4 regions of the [Bacillus] caldolyticus genome follow, and region 1 is predicted to be linked to each of the others. Evidence: predicted binding sites of a transcription regulator. Region 1 holds the regulator's gene; each other region holds the start of a gene.
The links. The regulator Rex, encoded in region 1, represses fermentation and respiration genes when NADH is low (regulators of the CRP and FNR family bind a similar motif). The targets are predictions, from matches to a motif close to TTGTGAAATATTTCACAA.
Positions count from the first base shown of each region.

Region 2: ric (iron-sulfur cluster repair di-iron protein) is a predicted target of Rex. The motif match lies at 2,102-2,119, and genes of this name have one in related genera.
Region 3: CWI35_RS07695 (L-lactate dehydrogenase) is a predicted target of Rex. The motif match lies at 914-931, and genes of this name have one in related genera.
Region 4: CWI35_RS07190 (cytochrome ubiquinol oxidase subunit I) is a predicted target of Rex. The motif match lies at 698-715, and genes of this name have one in related genera.

Region 1 is NZ_CP025074.1:1,753,603-1,758,630, forward strand. Features, by position in the region: gene groES (co-chaperone GroES) at 1-88, opposite strand, end outside; gene CWI35_RS09060 (CPBP family intramembrane glutamic endopeptidase) at 446-1,180, shown strand; gene CWI35_RS09065 (YdiK family protein) at 1,177-1,356, shown strand; gene tatC (twin-arginine translocase subunit TatC) at 1,540-2,283, opposite strand; gene tatA (twin-arginine translocase TatA/TatE family subunit) at 2,304-2,456, opposite strand; gene CWI35_RS09085 (redox-sensing transcriptional repressor Rex) at 2,473-3,114, opposite strand; gene moaC (cyclic pyranopterin monophosphate synthase MoaC) at 3,130-3,618, opposite strand; gene CWI35_RS09095 (ABC-F family ATP-binding cassette domain-containing protein) at 3,715-5,028, shown strand, end outside.
Region 2 is NZ_CP025074.1:1,198,843-1,203,870, forward strand. Features, by position in the region: gene CWI35_RS06290 (molybdopterin molybdotransferase MoeA) at 1-932, opposite strand, end outside; gene CWI35_RS06295 (methyl-accepting chemotaxis protein) at 982-1,938, opposite strand; gene ric (iron-sulfur cluster repair di-iron protein) at 2,227-2,934, shown strand; gene moaA (GTP 3',8-cyclase MoaA) at 3,022-4,047, opposite strand; gene modB (molybdate ABC transporter permease subunit) at 4,102-4,764, opposite strand; gene CWI35_RS06315 (Crp/Fnr family transcriptional regulator) at 4,989-5,028, shown strand, end outside.
Region 3 is NZ_CP025074.1:1,455,072-1,460,099, reverse strand. Features, by position in the region: gene CWI35_RS07705 (ABC transporter permease) at 1-20, shown strand, start outside; gene CWI35_RS07700 (ABC transporter permease) at 24-809, shown strand; gene CWI35_RS07695 (L-lactate dehydrogenase) at 955-1,908, shown strand; gene CWI35_RS07690 (potassium channel family protein) at 2,078-2,482, shown strand; gene bcp (thioredoxin-dependent thiol peroxidase) at 2,549-3,025, shown strand; gene perR (peroxide-responsive transcriptional repressor PerR) at 3,250-3,708, shown strand; gene CWI35_RS07675 (YgzB family protein) at 3,733-4,086, opposite strand; gene CWI35_RS07670 (nucleotidyltransferase-like protein) at 4,462-5,028, shown strand, end outside.
Region 4 is NZ_CP025074.1:1,367,659-1,372,686, reverse strand. Features, by position in the region: partial or broken gene CWI35_RS07195 (SpoVR family protein) at 14-652, shown strand; gene CWI35_RS07190 (cytochrome ubiquinol oxidase subunit I) at 939-2,285, shown strand; gene CWI35_RS07185 (cytochrome d ubiquinol oxidase subunit II) at 2,282-3,310, shown strand; gene cydS (cytochrome bd oxidase small subunit CydS family protein) at 3,310-3,411, shown strand; gene CWI35_RS07180 (hypothetical protein) at 3,500-3,790, shown strand; guanidine-I (ykkC/yxkD leader) riboswitch at 3,899-4,001, shown strand; gene CWI35_RS07175 (DMT family transporter) at 4,060-4,380, shown strand; gene CWI35_RS07170 (YkvA family protein) at 4,713-4,985, shown strand; gene CWI35_RS07165 (TerC family protein) at 5,000-5,028, shown strand, end outside.

The DNA.
Region 1 (5,028 bases):
CCGTATCCGGCAGCACGATACCGCTAGCCGTTTTTTCTTCTGTTTCCACGACTTCAATGACAATGCGATCGCCTAATGGCTTCAACACGGGGAACAACCTCCTTAACGATAGTTTTCACCGTTCTTATTAGCACTCATCACTATCGAGTGCTAACACACTTATAATATTAATGAACTTCTTTCGGTTTTGCAAGTAGGAAATGCAAAAAAATAACTGTTTTTCTCTCCTAAAGAAGAAAGAGCAAAAAGGAGCCGGTTGTTTTGCCTCTACTCCCCATCCGCGCGGAGCTCATTTTCATTATTTCACATTCCTCGGACTGATAAACGGCTCCGGTTAATTTTTTTTACGGCGGTCAGGTGGGATGCGAGGATGCAGTTTTCTTACTATTTTCGCCATACATGTGCTACAATACGGATATAATTTGAAATAAAAGGGGTAGAGGGTTTGAAACGCAACCACTGGTACGTCATCATCACGTATATCGTCATGCAGCTGTCCGCCTTTGTCGGCGTGCCGCTTCTTCGCGCCCTCGGCGTCGGCCAAGGAACGGAAAGCCGCCTCGAAGCCGCCAAACTGGCTTCCGGGTATTGGGCGATCATTAGTTTCCTGCTCGCTTTTGTCATTATCCTATGGCTGCTCCGCGGTGACCGCAACGAACGAATGATGCGGCGGCTGCCGCTTGCTTCCTCGTGGATGTGGGCGGTCTTGGGCGTCTTTTTGGCGCTCGCGGCCCAAAGCATCGCCGCCAACATCGAATGGCGGCTGCTCGGCATCAAACCAGGGTCGGAAAATACAAGGCAAATCATCGATATCATCCGCCTGACGCCGCTGTTGGTCGTCGTCACCTCCGTCATCGGCCCGATTTTGGAAGAGCTCATCTTCCGCAAAATCATTTTCGGCTCGCTTTATGAAAAATACAACTTTTGGCTTGCTGCGCTTGTCAGTTCGCTCTTGTTTGCCATTGTCCATATGGAGCCGGAACATTTGCTTCTGTACACATCCATGGGGATGGTATTCGCGTTTTTATACGCAAAAACCGGACGCATTTTCGTACCGATTTTCGCCCATGTCGCCATGAATACGTTCGTCGTCGTCATGCAGACGCTATTGGCCGACGAGATTGAGAAAATGATGCGCCAGTCCGAGCTGCCGCTCGCCGTTTGGAGGGTTTGGCTATGATGCGAAACCCTCGGCTGTTTTCGCTTCTGTATTTCGTCTTAGGCTCAATGTTTACGTATTTGGCCATCGAAAGTGCTCATGAAACGGTTTGGAACGTCTCCACCATCGCTTTAGCGGCGCTCGCTGCCTTTGATTTCGGCACCGCCCTTCGCCTTCTTTTCGCCTCAAAACGCTGACCCCCTTCCCGTGATTCGCGCGGGAAGGGACCAGAACATCAATCCCATGACGGTGATCATATCGTGAAAATGGAAACAAAAAAACAAGAGGCCGGCCTCAAAACCCTGTTTTGCGGCTTTTGAGACAGCCCCTTCGTTTGGCCCGGCCTTGCTCGCTTTCCTCTCAATGTTTTTCGTCCCGCCTCACTCATTGCCTTCCTGCTCGACTGCTCGCTGCGCTTTCCGATAGCCGATGCGCGCCACCCAAATGCTTCCTTCATACAAAATGGTGAGCGGAATCATGACGATCACTTGCGACAACACATCCGGCGGCGTAATGACCGCCGCTAAAATAAGCAGCGCTAAATACGCATACTTGCGGATGCGAACAAGAAGCTGCGGCGTAATAAGCCCTAAGCGGGTAAAAAACAGCACAACAATCGGAAGCTGAAATACGATGCCAAACGGCAGCACGAGCTGAAGCAAAAACTGAAAATATTCATTAATGCCGATCATTTGTTGAACCCCTAGTTGGTCAGCCAGCTGGCTCATAAATCGAACGACAAACGGAAACAAGACGAAATAAGCGAAGCTGACGCCTGCTAAAAAAAGAACGATCGACGCCGGGATATAGCTTAACGTCACTTTCCGCTCTTTTTCATACAGACCGGGGCTGACAAACGCCCAAATTTGATACAACAGCACCGGAGTCGACAGCACAGCTGCGATGACAAAGGCAAACTGAAAATACACTTTAATCGGATCGGTGAGGCGGAAGGCGTTCATGGTCAAATGCTTCGCCTCGGCCGTTCGCTGCAAATACAAAATGACATCATCGACAAAAAAGAAACTAACGACAAGCGCCGCAGCAAAAAAGATGAGCACGATGATGAGCCGTTTTCGCAGTTCACCCAGATGCTCATACACCGACATTTCTTTGTCATTCATTGTTTCTCCATCCTGCCTTGTCATCGGTCGGTTTTCGTTTCTTCGTCATCAGCGAGCCCTTTTGTGGCGTCTTTAAACTCGCGAAGCGACTGGCCGAACGACCGCCCTAATTCCGGCAGCTTTTTCGTGCCAAACAGCAACAAAATTGCAGCAACGAGCAACAAATATTTCATGTGTTGTTCTCTCCTTTTACGATGGCGATGGATAGTTTTTCAAAAAATAGACGAGCGACTGCAGCTCAATGGCTAAATCGATATGATGGACGCGAATATGGTTCGGCACGTTCAACCGCGCCGGAGTAAAGTTTAAAATGCCTTTAATTCCTTGGGCGACAAGGCGGTCGGTCAGCGCTTGAGCCGCGGCGGCCGGCACGGTTAAAATGGCGACCGGGATGTTTTCGTGAAGCCGCTCCTCCAACTCATCGAGATGATAGACCGGCACCCCGCCGACTGTCGTTCCTACTTTCCGCTCATCGACATCAAACGCCATCACGATTTTCGTATTGTTGTTTTTCGAAAAATTATAGTTTAAAAAGGCGGTGCCTAAATTGCCGACGCCAAACAAGGCGACTTCGGTCACCTCATCCTCTTCAAGCGTCCGGCGGAAAAACGACAACAAATAATTGACATTATACCCGTATCCCTTTTTACCAAGCGCACCAAAATAGGAGAAATCGCGGCGGATCGTCGCCGGATCGACTTTCACCGCCTCGCTCAACTCGGCAGAGGAGACGCGTTGCTTGCCGGAAGCGTGCAAGTTTTTCAAAAACCGATAGTAAAGCGGCAGCCGTTTGGCGGTTGCCTGCGGAATTTTCGGTTGTTCGTTGCTCATGATCTCATCCCCTAGCTAATCGGTTTTCCGTCGGTAATGGCCAGACTTCCCGCCCGTTTTTTCGACCAAATACGTCGGACCGATGACCATTCCTTTATCAAGCGCCTTGCACATATCGTACACTGTCAACGCACAGACCGAAGCGGCCGTCAGCGCTTCCATTTCCACTCCTGTGCTCCCTTTCGTTTTCACCGTTGCCGTGATGACGAGCTTATGCGCTTCTCCATCGTTTTCCCAAGCAAAAGCAATGTCCACACCCTTTAACATAAGCGGGTGACACATTGGAATAAGGTCAGCTGTCTTCTTCGCCGCCATCACCCCCGCCACTTGAGCGACGGCGAGCACATCCCCTTTCTCGATCGCATTGCTCGTCATTTTTTCGTAAATTTCCCGGCTGACAGTCACGCTCGTTTGCGCCACAGCCACTCGCACAGTATCTTCTTTGTGCGTAATATCAACCATTTTCGCGCGCCCTTGTTCATTGAAATGAGTGAACGATGACAATACAATCTCCTCCATTTATACACTATACACGATTTTTCATCATTCGTCTTTGACCGTTTTCGCGACTTACGTTAAACTATTCGCGAGGTGACGGACATGATCATTTTGCAAGTGCACGGGCTCACGAAATATTTCGGCGCTGACCTTATTTTATCGAATATAAAACTAGAAATACAGTCCCGCGACCGAATTGCCCTTGTCGGCCGCAACGGAGCAGGAAAATCGACATTGTTGAAAATCATCGCCGGTGAACTCTCTTTCGACAGCGGCAAAATCATCAAACCAAACCATATCAAAATCGGCTATTTGGCGCAAAACAGCGGGCTCGACTCGCCGCGTTCCATTTGGGACGAAATGCTTGAGGTATTCACCCCGCTTCTAGGACTCGAAAAACAGCTCGCCGAACTCAGCATGCAACTCGGCGACCCAGACGTACTCGCCGATCCAGCTCGCTATGAAAAAACGCTGAAAACGTATGACGAGCTGCAAGAACAATACAAAGAACAAGGCGGCTACCAATACGAAGCCGATATCCGCTCCGTTTTGCACGGGCTGCAGTTTTCCTCATATGATTATAAAACAACGCCGATCTCGTCGTTAAGCGGCGGACAGCGGACGCGTCTTGCCCTTGGGAAATTGCTGTTGTCCAAGCCGGATTTATTGATTTTGGACGAGCCGACGAACCATTTGGATCTTGAGACGCTCGCTTGGCTGGAGCAGTACTTGCAAGCCTATCCCGGTGCCGTCCTGGTTGTTTCCCACGACCGCTACTTTTTAGACAAAATCGTCACTGACGTATACGAACTGTCGAATGCCACGCTCAAACACTATGCCGGCAACTACAGCCGCTATTTGGAGTTGCGGGCCGAGCAATACGAACAAGAGTTAAGACGGTACGAGAAACAGCAAGAAGAAATCGCCCGACTCCAAGACTTCATCCAGCGCAACATCGCCCGTGCCTCGACGGCCAAACGGGCGCAAAGCCGGCGAAAGCAACTGGAAAAAATAGAACGGCTCGAACGGCCTGTCGGCGATGAAAAATCAGCCTCCTTTTCGTTCTCGATCGATCGACCGAGCGGCTATGAAGTGCTCACCGCTGAAGACATAGCCGTTGGCTATGGCGACGGTGCACCCATCATCCGCCAAATCAGCTTCCGCATCACGCGCGGCGAAAGCGTCGCCCTAGTCGGGCCGAACGGCATCGGCAAGTCGACATTGCTGAAGGCGATCGCCCGAAAACTCCCTATCCAAGCAGGAGAGCTCCGCTACGGCGCAAACGTCCAAATCGGCTATTACGATCAAGACCAAGCTGATTTGTCATCGAACAAACGGGTGCTTGACGAGCTGTGGGACGCCTACCCCGAAAAGACGGAAAAAGAAATTCGCACTGTGCTCGGCAACTTCCTGTTT
Region 2 (5,028 bases), 550 kb from region 1:
GACGGGTTTCCGGATAGACCGAACAGCAGCTTGCCATCAATCTCGGCGACGGTCGTCACGCTCCCCGGGCGCATGGCGATTTTGTTAAACAACACGTTCGCTCCGAGCCGCTTGTAAATGGCGGGCAAATAATCGAAATCCCCGACCGAGACGCCGCCGGTCGTAATGAGCATGTCCACTTGGTCGAGCGCCTGGCGCACGGCGTGAAAGCACGCGTCGAGGTCGTCGGCCAGCTGGCCGAAATAAATCGGCTCGGCGCCGCTTTTGAACACCTGCGCCTCGATCATGTAGGCGTTGCTGTTGCGGATTTTTCCCGGCACAAGCGGTTCAGAGACGTCGAGCAGTTCGCTTCCAGTCGCAAAAATGCCAATCCGCGGCTTTTTCGCCACCTTCACTTCGGCGTAGCCGAACGTCGCCAAGAGCGCCGCCACCCCGGGATTGATGCGCGTTCCTTTTTCGACAAGCGGCTGCCCTTTTTTCGCATCTTCCCCTTGAAACGAAATGTTGTCGCCAGGGCGGAACGGGCGTTTAATGGCCATATACGTTTTTCCATCCCGCTCGTACTGTTTGGCGAGCTCCAACATGACGACCGCATCGCATCCTTGGGGAATTTGCGCCCCGGTCATCAAGCGCACCGCTTGAAACGGGCCGACGGGCTGCTTCGCCACTTGCCCGGCGCCGATCGTTTCAATGACTTCAAACTCGACCGGATGGTCAAGTCCCGCTCCTTCCGAGTCGGCGGCGCGAATGGCAAATCCGTCATACGGCGAGCGGTCAAACGGCGGCACGTCATGGTCAGCACGCAAATCTTCGGCCAAATAGCGGCCATACGACTGGCGAAGCGGCACTGTTTCCTCTTCTCCCACTCCGGCATAACGCATCACCCGATCGATCGCTTCCGATACAGGAATCGGGGTTCGTCTTTCGACCATCTCTCTCTCTCCTTTCGATCATACGGCTGGCGGCAACCATATCGTTCTTTCAACGTTGTTGCCATTGTTGCAGCTGTTTTATGCCTTCTGCCAACTTTTCATCAACGACGCTCGCATCGGCAATATGCCGCAAAATCATCTCCCGCGTTTCGCCAAACAAAGCGGCGGACTGTTCGAGCTCTTTCCTCACTTTATCCGCATAGCGGTATTGTTCCTGAATATAGTTTAGCACGTCTTGGGCTCGATTTTCGACTTGATCGATCAGCTCCATCATCGCCGACCATTTGCGAGCTGTATGGATGCTCATTTGGACAACCGTTTCGATCAAAGATGAAATGGCTTCCGTTTGCTCTAGCGACCGCTCGATTTCCTGCTGCACGGCATCGGTTAGCTGGTGAATCGTTTCCGTGCTGTCCGCCGTATGCTCAGCCAATTTCCTCACTTCAGCGGCGACGACGGAAAACCCTTTGCCATGCTCCCCGGCGCGAGCGGCTTCGATCGAGGCGTTTAACGCGATCAAATTCGTCTGGCCAGCGATTTCTTTGATCACTTTCACAATTTGTTCAATTTCTTGCGAGCGGCCGCGCAACCGATGCATCGCGGCCGATGTCGTTTCCATCTCACTGCCGAGCCGCCCCATCGCCTGCTCCATTTCTTCCGACATGCGGATACCTTCTTTTGCGGCTGCGACCATCTGACCCGCCGTCTCCACCAACGCGTTCCCTTGTTCGCATAAACGGTCGGAAATCGCATATGATGACTTGCTGAGCGTACTGACATTATCAACCTTTTCTTTCGTTCGGTCAACCAGCTGGCCTAATACATGGTGTTGCCCGTTGACCACCTCATGCTGGTGAACGATTTCCTGCAACTCCCCGAGCAATCCTGCCACCGTCTCATGAATGGCTTCCTTTTGTCTCGTGAGCTCTTCTTTCATCTCAGCGAGTTGCCGCTCCAGTTCTGTTTTTTCCTCCTCCCACTGCCTTCCCTTCACCAACGCCCACATATCCGTCTCCCCTTTTCCTTCTCTTGATTGGCTTCTGTTGTCAACACGTTGTATGTTATCTGCTGAACATGTCCGTTCTCATCCACGAAAGCAGACACCGCCTCTGCAAAGAGTCAGCAGAAGTCTGCTTTTTTTCATTGTACGATAAAGAAGAAACGTGCTGTTGTGACGTTTATCACATGGATCGATGTCCACTTTTTTTTACGTATGTGAGATCCGTCACAACACCTTCGCGGAAAACACGGTATGCTGAAGCTGTAACGATTGGATCAATGGAGGGATGGATGAATGGAACAGCGGTTTACTGAACAATCATTGATTGGCGATATTGTTACTCAATTTCCGAAAGCAGCTGATTTGTTTAAAGCGCGGCGCATCGATTTTTGCTGCGGCGGACAGCGCCCGTTAAAAGAGGCCATCGAAGAGCGTGGACTGGATGGCGAAGCGCTCCTTCGCGAGCTGAACACCCTTTACGCGGAGGCGCAAAACAAGCCGACGGGAAACTGGAACGAAGCGCCGCTCGACGAACTCGTCGATCATATTGTAAGAACGCATCACCGCTATTTGAACGAGGAACTGCCGCAGCTCAGCCCATATGTCACGAAAGTGTTGCGCGTGCACGGCATGCACCATCCACATCTGTCCCAAGTGCATAAACGGTTCCATGAGTTAAAAACGGAGCTTGAGCAACACTTGATTAAAGAGGAAACGGGCGCATTCCCGCTCATTTTGCAATTTGCCGACAACCCATCGCCGGAAAACCGGGAAGCGGTCGAGCGAGCCGTCCGCGAACTGGTCAATGAACATGACGCAGCCGGCGATTTGATGAAAGAAATTCGCGACATCACCAACGACTTCACCCCGCCGGAAGATGCGTGCGGCACGTATCGGCTCGTCTACAGCCGGCTCGCGGCGCTTGAAGACGACTTATTTACGCACATCCATTTGGAAAACAATATCCTCTTCCCGCGCGTGTTGGCGGCGGTGAAGGTTTAAAGGAAGAAAGACGCCGATTCGCACTTCCGAAAACATAAACCAAAAACGGGATCGCTTCTTCTATGAAAAGAGCGCTCCCGTTTTTCTTCATCCCCCAATATACGACATTTCAATTTTCGGGCGCTGTTTCGCTGTCTCTGCCGTCCGTTCTTCTGAATAGCGGTCTGTCCGCTCGCTCCAGATGGCGGCGATCAGCGCCTTCAGCTCTTCTTTCCCCGCGCCGGCGCGCAGTTTGTCTTTCAACGACACGCCCTCAGAAGCAAACAAACACGTGTACAGCTTGCCATCGGCGGAAATGCGCGCCCTCGTGCAGCTCCGGCAAAACGTTTCCGTCACCGAGGCGATAAAGCCGACTTCTACGTTCGTGCCCGCGTACCGGTAGCGGCTCGCCACTTCGCCGAAGTACGCTTTTTCAACCGGTTCAAGAGGGTGCATGGCGTTGATTTGTTCATACATCTCTTTTTTCGTCACGACATGGGAGTAATCCCAGCCGTTCGTGGTGCCGACATCCATAAATTCAATCAAGCGGAGCGGAATGCCTTGTTCTTTGAAATAGGCCGCCATCGGCACGATTTGCGAGTCGTTCCACCCTTTTTTGACGACCATGTTCACCTTGACGCCGAGCCCCGCCGCCCGGGCGGCTTCGATGCCTTTCAACACCGGGGTGACGCCGACGCCGATGCCGTTCATTTTTCGGAAAATGTCATCATCCAACGCATCCAAGCTGACGTTGACGCGCTTCAACCCGGCTTCTTTCAGCCGCTGCGCCCATTTCACTAAATGGACGCCATTGGTCGTCAAGCCGATATCGCGCAGGCCGGGAATCGCAGACAGCCGCGCAACAAGCGCGTCCAAATCGCGCCTTAAGAGCGGCTCGCCCCCTGTCAGGCGGATTTTTTCGACGCCCAGCTCGACAAAGCATTCCGATAGAAGCGCCATTTCCTCGACCGTCAACAGCTCGCCTTCCGCCAAAAAGCGAAAATTCGGCCCGAACACTTCGGCCGGCATGCAATAGACGCAGCGAAAATTGCATTGGTCGATCACTGATAACCGCAAGTCGCGAAGCGGGCGGGACAGGCGGTCCATGACGTTCGTTCGGTTGCGCTCGCTCATCGCGCTCCCTCCTTTCTGTTTCGTTCGCCTCATGATGTTGCCAGGCGGCTTTTTTTATTCCCGTAAACGACCGAGTTTCGTCGCAAAGACCAATAAACTGAATGACAATCCGATCGTGACCGCCACCCATGCCCACGCTAACTCCATTCGCCCCGATTCCATGGCCATATAGACGGCGGTCGGGATCGTTTGCGTTTTTCCTGGAATATTGCCGGCAAACATGAGTGTTGCGCCAAACTCCCCGAGGCTGCGGGCAAACGACAGCACTGCCCCGGATAATAACGCGTGTCTGGCAAGCGGCAGCGAAATATGCCAAAACACTTGGCGCTCATTCGCCCCATCGATGCGCGCCGCCCCTTCAATGGTTGGATCGACCGCTTCGAGCCCGGTTTTGGCCGCCTGATACATGAGCGGGAATGACACGACCACGGCGGCCATCACCGCGGCACCGGGCGTAAACAGTACGGTCGTATGAAATGACGTTTCGATCCACTGGCCGATGGGGCTATGTCGGCCAAACAAGACGACGAGCAAAAAACCGACGACCGACGGCGGCAACACGAGCGGCAACATAAACACCGTCTCCACCACTGTCTTGCCGCGAAACCGGCGGCGCGCCATCCGCCTCGCCGCCGCTGTCCCTAAGACCGCGACAATCAAGCCGGCGAGGAGCGATACTTTGATCGATAACCAAACCGGTGACCAAAACGATGTCATAGGTCAGCCTCTCTTTGTTCCATCTCCATCCTACTATACGAAAACGAGCAGGCAAACGCTGTGACACTGCTCACATTGATTGTATCATATGGGAGGGGAAATCCGGGTTAGAAAAATTTGTGACAACCTGCACAAAAAAAGTGACAAACGGTGATTTTTTTCACTCTGTCCTTACTGTGATGTTTTTTACAATAGAAGTAGCCGAACAAATGGAGGTGTCAATCATGGAACGGCAAAGCCAACTAGTGGAGAAACGCGATTTTT
Region 3 (5,028 bases), 300 kb from region 1:
TTGTTGTGCAAGGGGGGTAAACGTTGTTTTACGTATCGGTTTTTTTTCAATACATGGCGCAATATATGAAGACAAAGCTGCAATATCGAGCCGATTTGTTCGTGGAGTGGCTGTCTGACTTTATGGCTCAGGCGGTCAACTTGGTATTTTTGCTGGTTGTGTTCGGCCATACGACGCTGCTTCACGGCTGGTCGCGCGATGAGATTTTGTTTATTTACGGTTTTTTTCTTGTTCCATATGCCGTATTTGGCGCCTTTTTTAACCTTTGGGATTTTAATGAACGATATATTGTGCAGGGGGAAATGGATCGCGTGTTGACGCGCCCGCTAAACAGCCTGTTTCAAATTGTTTTGGAGCGGATGGAGCTCGAATCGTTGCTTGGCGCTGTGCCCGGGCTGATCATTATGCTGTATGCCGGCAGCCGCTTGTCTCTTTCATTTCATTGGTATGATGTCTTCGTGTTTATTTTGTTTGTCATTGGCGGTGCATTGATTTATGCCGGCATTTTCATTTCACTGGCGACGATCAGTTTTTTTGCCGACGCCCGCACATCCATCATGCCGATGATGTACAACATCAGCAGCTATGGCCGCTACCCGATCGATATTTATCATCGCGTCATCCGCTATATTTTAACGTGGGTGCTGCCGTTTGCCTTTGTCGGCGTTTATCCAGCTGCTTATTTTCTTGATAAAAAGGAATGGTACAGTTATGCCTTTTTCACCCCAGTGGTCGGCATGGTTTGCTTCACCGTTTCGGTCATGCTTTGGAACGCCGGGGTGAGACGATATCGCGGGACGGGGAGCTAGGCGCCCCGCCCGTTTTTGTTCATTTGCCATCAAAATGACAAACAATGGTCAAGCAATCGACACAACCTTGTCTGTATCGTTAGCATGTTGTGGCGTAAAATAAAATGTGAATATATTCACAAAAAGGAAGAAGAGGTGAATAGTGATGAAAAACGGGAGAGGAAATCGGGTAGCGGTCGTCGGCACCGGGTTTGTCGGCGCCAGTTATGCGTTTGCCTTAATGAATCAAGGGATTGCCGATGAGATCGTGCTCATCGATGCAAATGAAAACAAGGCTGAGGGCGATGCGATGGACTTCAACCATGGGAAAGTATTTGCGCCGAAGCCGGCTGACATTTGGCACGGCGATTACGATGATTGCCGCGATGCCGATTTGGTTGTCATTTGCGCCGGCGCCAACCAAAAACCGGGCGAGACGCGGCTTGATCTTGTGGACAAAAACATTGCCATTTTCCGCTCGATCGTTGAGTCGGTCATGGCATCCGGATTTCAAGGACTGTTTCTCGTCGCCACCAATCCGGTCGACATTTTAACGTACGCGACGTGGAAATTCAGCGGCCTGCCGCAAGAGCGAGTAATCGGATCGGGCACGATTTTGGACACGGCGCGGTTCCGCTTCTTGTTGGGCGACTATTTCGCCGTCGCCCCGACGAACGTGCACGCCTATATTATCGGCGAACATGGCGACACTGAACTCCCGGTTTGGAGCCAGGCTGATATCGGCGGCGTGCCGATCCGCAAGCTGGTCGAGTCCAAAGGGGAAGAAGCGCAAAAAGAGCTCGAGCGCATTTTTGTCAATGTGCGCGATGCCGCCTACCAAATTATTGAGAAAAAAGGAGCGACGTACTACGGGATTGCTATGGGGCTTGCCCGCGTGACGCGCGCCATTTTGCATCATGAAAATGCCATTTTGACCGTTTCCGCTTACTTGGACGGCCCATACGGCGAACGCGATGTCTACATCGGTGTGCCTGCTGTGATCAACCGAAATGGCATCCGCGAAGTGATTGAAATTGAACTTGACGAGGAGGAGAAAAAATGGTTCCACCGTAGTGCTGCGACGTTAAAAGGTGTATTGGCGCGCTATTTTGCTCAGTAAAGCGCAACGATTGGCTTCATCTGACGGGACGCTGGCTTGTCAAATGGGTCGGGCGATCCGGTGGAATACAGGAGTGCTGCCGATTCAAGCAGGGTGCGGAGGGTCATGCGGTATAATCGCCCGGTTGTCCGCGTATATATGAACGACGGACAAAAATGGGGGGAACGTGATGGATTACGCCTTCCTTGGCATTGTTGCCGCCGTACTGCTCGGCAGCATCACCTCGCTTTGGACAGTGCGCGTGCAAGCGACGCATCGCCTGTCACTCGATAGCTTATGGGTTCTCGTCCAATGGTATTTAACGATGTTGCTCGGTTTTGCCATGATTTATATGATTTTGCAAGTAAACGGCCATGCTGTGTTTACCCCATCCCCAAATAGCGCATCGAAAGATCGTTTGTCGCTGCTTGAAGACAGCTTGTATTTAAGCGGTATGACGCTTTTGTCGGTCGGATACGGTGATGTCACTCCGATCGGCGTCGGGCGGTGGATCGCCATTGCCGAAGCGCTGCTCGGCTACATTATGCCCGCTGTCATCGTGACGCGCACCGTGTTTGACTGGGATCATCGCTGATATGAGTTGCAATTTCCCTTCGTCTTCGCTACGCTAAAAGAAAACGAAGAAGACGGGGGGAACGACATGACGATTGCCATTGGCCAGCCAGCTCCAGATTTCACCTTGCCGGCAAGCAATGGGAAAATGGTTTCGCTGTCTGATTTTCGCGGCCGGTATGTGGTGCTTTACTTTTATCCAAAAGACATGACCCCGGGGTGCACAGCCGAAGCGTGCGACTTTCGCGATCGCCATGCGCAGTTCGCTGAGTTGAACGCCGTCATTTTAGGAGTGAGCACCGACCCGATGAATCGGCATGAGGCGTTTATCGAAAAATATGAGTTGCCATTTTTGCTTCTTTCTGATGAGCGGCATGAAGTGGCCGAGCTGTATGGGGTATGGAAGAAAAAGAAAAATTTCGGCAAGGAATATATGGGCATTGATCGCTCGACATTCATTATCGCCCCCGACGGAACGTTGGTCCAAGAATGGCGCGGGGTGAAAGTGAAGGGGCATGTCGATGAGGCGCTTGCGGAAGTCGCCCGACTAGCGTCATCTAGGTAAGCGTCCAGACAATGTACATCGTTTGGCGTATGATACATAGTAACCTCCTCAAATGAATGACATAAGAGGCGGAAACAATTTCCGCCTCCTTTTTTTGTTAAAATGGCGTCTGAGCCCATATATTAATGGCATCTATATTGACAAATGGCATGTATTCTTTGTAGACTAATTATAAATATTATAAAGTGATAATTTTTTTCACCTTTGCACAGAGAGTGAGGTGCATGACGGTGTCTGACAACGAGCAACTGAAGGAAGCGCTTGACATGCTGAAAAAGACTGGCATACGCATCACGCCGCAGCGTCATGCGATATTGGAGTATTTGATCAGCTCGATGTCCCATCCGACGGCTGATGAAATATACAAAGCGCTGGAAGGGAAATTCCCAAACATGAGTGTAGCTACCGTCTACAATAACTTGCGCGTCTTTAAGGAAATCGGGCTTGTCAAAGAGCTGACGTACGGCGATTCGTCAAGCCGGTTTGACTTCGTCACTTCCAATCATTATCACGTCATCTGTGAAGAGTGCGGCAAAATTGTCGATTTCCACTATCCAGCGCTTGATGAAGTCGAGCAGCTTGCCGCTCACGTCACCGGCTTTAAGGTCGACCATCATCGCATGGAAGTGTACGGAGTCTGCCCTGACTGTCAAAAAAGCGGGGCGCCGGCGCATTCGCATTAAAAAGCTGATAGCACAAGGCGGCTATCAGCTTTTTCTTTTTTTGTTGTACTTTTCGTCAAACTCTTTTCCTTCCAGTTCGCGGTCTAACGTCAACGGTTCACGGCAAAACATGCATAAATCGACGCGTCCGAGCATTTTTGTCACTTTGCCGCACGACGGGCAAACAACTTGGACGGCTCTCGTCGAGAGTGTGCCGATCCAAAAATATACAATGCCACTGGCGACAAGAAACAACATCCCAAACAACATAAACAACGTCATGATGACCGGGGACGTACGAAAAAACAGCCCAAGATACATGACAATGACACCGATAAAAATCAAGCTTAAGGCGAAAGTGCGAATTTTGTTGATTTTGCTCGAATATTTGATGCTCATCACAGTCCCTCCTACATAGACCACTATACCATAAAACGGGGTCCCATCGCGAAGAAGAAATCAACAAAATCGACGTTTTAAAGAAAGGAATTCCTCTTTTTTTGTCGAATAACGAATGACGGCAACAAACGACAGCTTCATGGATGCAAGCATTCTGGTCTTTCTGAAATGAAACAGGCGTTGACAGCATTGTTTGAACATCTGCACAAACGCAATGTGATGATTGATGATGGTGGAAGGGAGGAAAAAACGTTGCAGAAAAAACAGCCGGCTCAAAATAGGAACGTATGGTTGTCTGTCAATCGATATGTTGGGATATCTGAGGGATTTGTCCGCCCGGATATCGCGGCCGGCTTTCTGCAACGGACGCGAGGTATGAAAGAATTGCTGCATCCCATCTGTCACGAATGGGCAAACCGCTGCAACACGCACGGAATTTTAATGATTGAAAAAACGGCTTGCCATGCAGCAACAACGGATACGTTTGATGTCGTGCTGCTCGTCATTGTCGACCCGCAAAGCGAGCCTATGCTTCTCAGACAGTATTCACTAAACGAGAAAAAGGCGGTGCTTTATGCAGTCAGTGAACGGCAGTTAAATGAATGGCTTGTTCTCGGGTCACATCGAAAGGCGGTCGACTGGGTGTTCAACGGAACGGTCGTGTTTGACCGAAACGGCTATGTTCAGCAGTTGCGCCAGCGCCTTGAGCAATTCCCGCCTAAAGAACGGCGATTGAAAATGGGACTCGAGTTTGCCAAACTGATCCGCCATTATACAGATGGCAAGGCGCTGTTTGCCGCCAAGCATTGGCTCGACTCATACAACCATATGGTGCAAGCCCTCCATCATTTGGCGCGATTGACCGTGATCGAGCACGGACTTTACCCGGAAGTGACCGTATGGAATCAAGTCAAGCGAATGGATGGAAGGATTTATAAACTG
Region 4 (5,028 bases), 390 kb from region 1:
CTAAGCACCTTAGCTAAACGAAGGTTGGGCGACGTATTGGCATCAGCGCATTTTGCGCGAGATGGATTTGACGAGCGATGAGGCGATTGAATTTGCGAAACTGAACGCCAACGTCGTGCAACCGTCGCGCACTGGCATCAATCCGTATTATTTAGGACTGAAAATTTTTGAAGACATTGAAGAGCGGTGGAACAACCCGACTGAGGAGATGAAAAAATACGGCGTCAAGCCGGGGTCGGGGAGGGCGAAAATTTTTGAAGTGCGCGAACTCGAATCCGACATTTCGTTTTTGCGCAACTATTTAACGAAAGAGCTCGTCATGCGCGAAGATATGTATTTGTTCCAAAAACAGGGGAAAGAATATAAAATCGTCGACAAAAACTGGGAGCATATCCGCGACCAACTCGTCAGCATGCGGGTAAACGGCGGATTCCCGTATATCACGGTCAATGACGGCGATTATATGCGCAACGGAGAGTTGTATTTGAAGCATTGGTATGAAGGAATCGAACTCGATCTGAAGTATTTAGAAAAAGTGCTCCCATACATTTATCAGTTGTGGGGCCGTCCGGTCCATATGGAGACGGTCGTCGAGGAAAAGCCGATGTTGTTTACGTATGACGGGAAAACGGTGCATCGGAAATATTTATAACATGAGGGCAGGGATTTCCTGCTTTTTTTGTTTGTCACGATGAATATGTGAAAAATGACACAAATTATTCGAAATCATGCCGGATAGCGTCCCCGATTTTATGAAATAATATGAAGTGGATAATTTGTGATGGTTGTCACAAATTCTTCACCACTGTTTGTTCGCCCGGGGGGATGGATATGTGGAAGCGGCATGAAAAAACGCTTGTGTTCGTTAGCTTTGCTGTTGCGGCTGTTGTCTTGCTTTCCTTGATTGGCCGCTTGTTTTCATAAGGGGGGGATGAATCGTGAACGGTTACGATCCGGTGCTGCTTAGCCGTATTTTGACGGGATTGACGCTGACGGTCCACATCATTTATGCCACGATCGGCGTCGGGATTCCACTGATGATCGCCATTGCCCAGTGGGTTGGGATTCGCAAAAATGATATGCATTACATCTTACTCGCTCGCCGCTGGACGCGCGGTTTTGTCATCACCGTAGCGGTCGGCGTGGTGACAGGAACAGCGATCGGCTTGCAGCTGTCGCTTTTATGGCCGAACTTTATGCAGCTGGCTGGCCAAGTGATCAGCTTGCCGCTGTTCATGGAGACGTTCGCCTTCTTTTTTGAAGCCATTTTCCTCGGCATTTATTTGTATACATGGGATCGGTTCGAAAATCAGAAAAAACATTTGCTTTTGCTTATCCCGGTGGCAATTGGGTCTTCAGCATCAGCCATGTTTATTACGATGGTGAACGCGTTTATGAATACGCCGCAAGGGTTTGAATTTAAAAACGGCGAGCTTGTCAACATCGATCCAATCGCGGCTATGTTCAACCCAGCGATGCCGACGAAAGTCGCCCATGTGCTGGCGACTTCGTATATGACGTCAGCATTCGTGCTTGCTTCGATCGCCGCTTGGCATTTATGGAAAGGCAATCGTCACATTTATCATCGCAAGGCACTTCATTTAATGATGAAAACAGCTTTTATTTTTTCGGTAGCCAGTGCATTGATTGGCGACTTATCGGGCAAATTTTTAGCCGAATACCAGCCAGAAAAGCTGGCGGCTGCTGAATGGCATTTTGAAACGAGCTCCCATGCACCGTTGATCCTGTTCGGCGCGCTCCAAGAAGACGGGGAAGTGAAATATGCCTTGGAAATTCCATATGCCCTTAGCATTTTGGCCCATAACCATCCCGCTGCGGTTGTGACCGGACTGAACGAAGTTCCGGAAGATGAACGCCCACCACTGTACATTCATTACTTATTCGATGTGATGGTCACGATCGGGGTGTTTTTAATGGTTGTCGCAGCCGCGTATTGGCTCGGATCGATTTTCCGCTGGAAGTGGACGGCGAAAAAGTGGTTTTTTGGACTGCTGGTGGCGGGAGGGCCGCTGGCGATGGCTGCGATTGAGGCGGGATGGTACTTAGCGGAAGTCGGGCGGCAGCCGTGGATTTTGCGCGGCTATATGAAAACGGCGGAAGGAGCGACATCGTCGGCGCATGTGGATACGATGCTTGTGTTGTTTTGCCTTTTGTATATGGTGTTAGTAATTGCGAGCGCAACAGTGCTCATCCGTATGTTCCGCCGCAACCCGGTTGAACGGGAGCTGGCAGAGCGGGCCAATAACGGGGAGGTGGCGCCATGACGCTCGAAGTCATTGGCATTTCGGTGTTATGGCTGTTTTTGTTCGGGTACATTATCGTTGCCTCGATTGATTTCGGGGCTGGGTTTTTCAGCGCCTATAGCCATTGGGCAAACAAACAGCATATTTTGCACCGCATCATTCAGCGCTATCTTTCCCCTGTATGGGAAGTGACGAACGTCTTTCTTGTCTTTTTCTTTGTCGGCATTGTCGGCTTTTTTCCGAAAACGGCGTATTATTACGGTTCTATTTTGCTTGTCCCGGCGAGCATCTCCATCATTTTGTTAGCTATTCGCGGCTCGTACTATGCGTTTCATACGTATGGGGGGACGGAACGGAACTGGTATTTAATCGCTTATGGATTGACGGGGTTGTTTATTCCGGCCTCCCTGTCCATCGTGTTGACGATTTCCGAAGGCGGGTTTGTGGAGGCAGGCGCCTCAGGCGTTGCGCTGGATTATGGGAAGCTGTTTGCAAGCCCGTTGTCATGGAGCATTGTGCTGCTCAGTGTGACGAGCGTTCTTTACATTTCTGCCGTTTTCTTAACGTACTATGCGGACGAGGCCAAGGATGAACGGGCGCGGGCGCTGTTGCGCCGCTACGCTCTTCTTTGGAGCGGGCCGACGATGTTGTCAGCGCTGCTCATTATTTACCAGCTCCGCTACCATAATCCCGAGCATTACGCCAACCTATGGAATGTGGCGTGGATGCTGGTCATTTCCTTTTTGTTTTTTGTCATTACCGTTTGGCTGCTTTGGCGGCAGCGGCGGTTCGGCTGGGCGTTTATTGCGCTGTTGTTTCAATATGCGTTCGCCTTTTACGCCTATGGCATTTCACATTATCCGTATTTGTTGTACCCGTATTTGACGATTTATGACGGGTTTACGAATGAGACGATGGCTATGGCGTTGATCGTCGCGTTTATTGCCGGCCTTCTGTTATTAATTCCGTCACTTTATTTGCTTATGCGCCTCTTTTTGTTTAACAAGGCGTACGTTAAAGGAAAATGGGAAGGGGGAAAAGGATAATGCAAACATTTTTGATCATGTATGCGCCGATGATCATCGTCGCCCTGTCGATCATCGCCGCGTTTTGGGCTGGTTTGAAAGATGTGCACGTAAATGAGTAGACACAATTTCAGCGTCTTGGTAATGCATAGTTTGCCGCCAATCGCCCACACTAGCGGATGACAACGAATAGAGAAAGGATGGGCGATGATGAAAGAAATATTGGAGCGTGTGAAAGAGCAGCTGGAACAATCGTTTGACGAACCGCGCTCGACGAGTCTTGATGGGGCGATTCATGAGCTTGAACGGTTAAAAGCGAGCGCCGGGGATAAACGGCAAATGATCGAAGATGTCATCCGTGCGGTGACTCACGCGCGCAATGCGCGAATGGAGCTGGCCGAGGCGGGAGATGAATCGGCGACAAACGCTTTCGCTGAGGCCTATCGGGCGCTCGATCAAGCGATTGAATCGTACAGCGATGTTGATAACGATCCGGTATAAAGCAGATGGGAATGTCCCATCTGCTTTCTTGCTATGCCAGCGGCACGATGGTTAAATCAGTAGCCGATTGGCCACAAACATGGTACAATAACAGCGGAAAAAAAGAAGAAAAAGGTTTTCTAGGGTTCCGCGGCTGCTTTGCGGCCGGCCTGCGACCGAGAGAAAACGCGCGGCATCGCCGCGTGCACGGAGGGACAAAAGCCCGGGAGGAGCATCGTTTCGATCGTTCTCGCGGCTTTTTTATTTTCGCTAAAAAGGGAGGACGGGGCATGGCGTGGGTTTATTTAATAGTTGCTGGTTTGTTCGAAGTTGTATGGGCGATCGCGCTGAAATATACGAACGGGTTTGCCCGCTTTTGGCCTTCTGTTGTGACGATTGCGGGGATGGCGACGAGCTTTTACTTTTTATCACTGGCGATAAAAACGTTGCCGATCGGCACCGCCTATGCGGTGTGGACGGGAATCGGAGCGCTCGGCGCGGCCTTGGTCGGCATGTTGTTTTTAAACGAGCCAGTCAACGCGCCGCGTGTGGCGTTTTTGCTTTGCATTCTTGTCGGAGTCATTGGTTTGAAGTTTACGGCGGGGCAATAAATTGGATTCATTTCTTGTCAAGAAAAAGAGTTGACAACAGGTATAAATATTGAATATCATGAAAATATAAAAACGAATATAGTTTCTTTTGTTAAAGGGGAGTAGCTTTAACAGCAAAGTCGTCAGTTCAGGGCGCATGCCCTCGGCTTTGTTGGCAACGGCGACGTTGTTAGCGAGACCTTTACCGATGTTGGTAAAGGTCTATTTTATTTATGGAGGCCTTTACCAAAGATGGTAAGGGCCTTCTTTCATTTCATGAAACAAAAGGGGGGAAGATAATCGTAAAGGAAGATAGGTTCGGTTTCAAAAGAACAAAAAGTGGAGGGGATGGCATGCGTAAATGGTGGAAACGGCTTCGCTTCATCGTCCATGTCCGGCGTTTTCTACCGTTTTTGTTTGAATTTTTCGTTTCTCATGAAGTGCCAATGCGAAAAAAATTGTTTTCCGTCGGTTTGCTGCTTTTGTATATAGCGCTGCCGCTTGACCTCATTCCGGATTGGCTTGCGTTGTTTGGTTTGATCGATGATTTGGCCGTCTTCCTATTTATTTTGCAACAAGTCATTAAGATGGCTCCGGTTTCATTAAAAGAAAAATATAACCTGTAAAGGGGGATTCTTCCATGGATCTGTTGTCAGTAGAGTTTTGGAC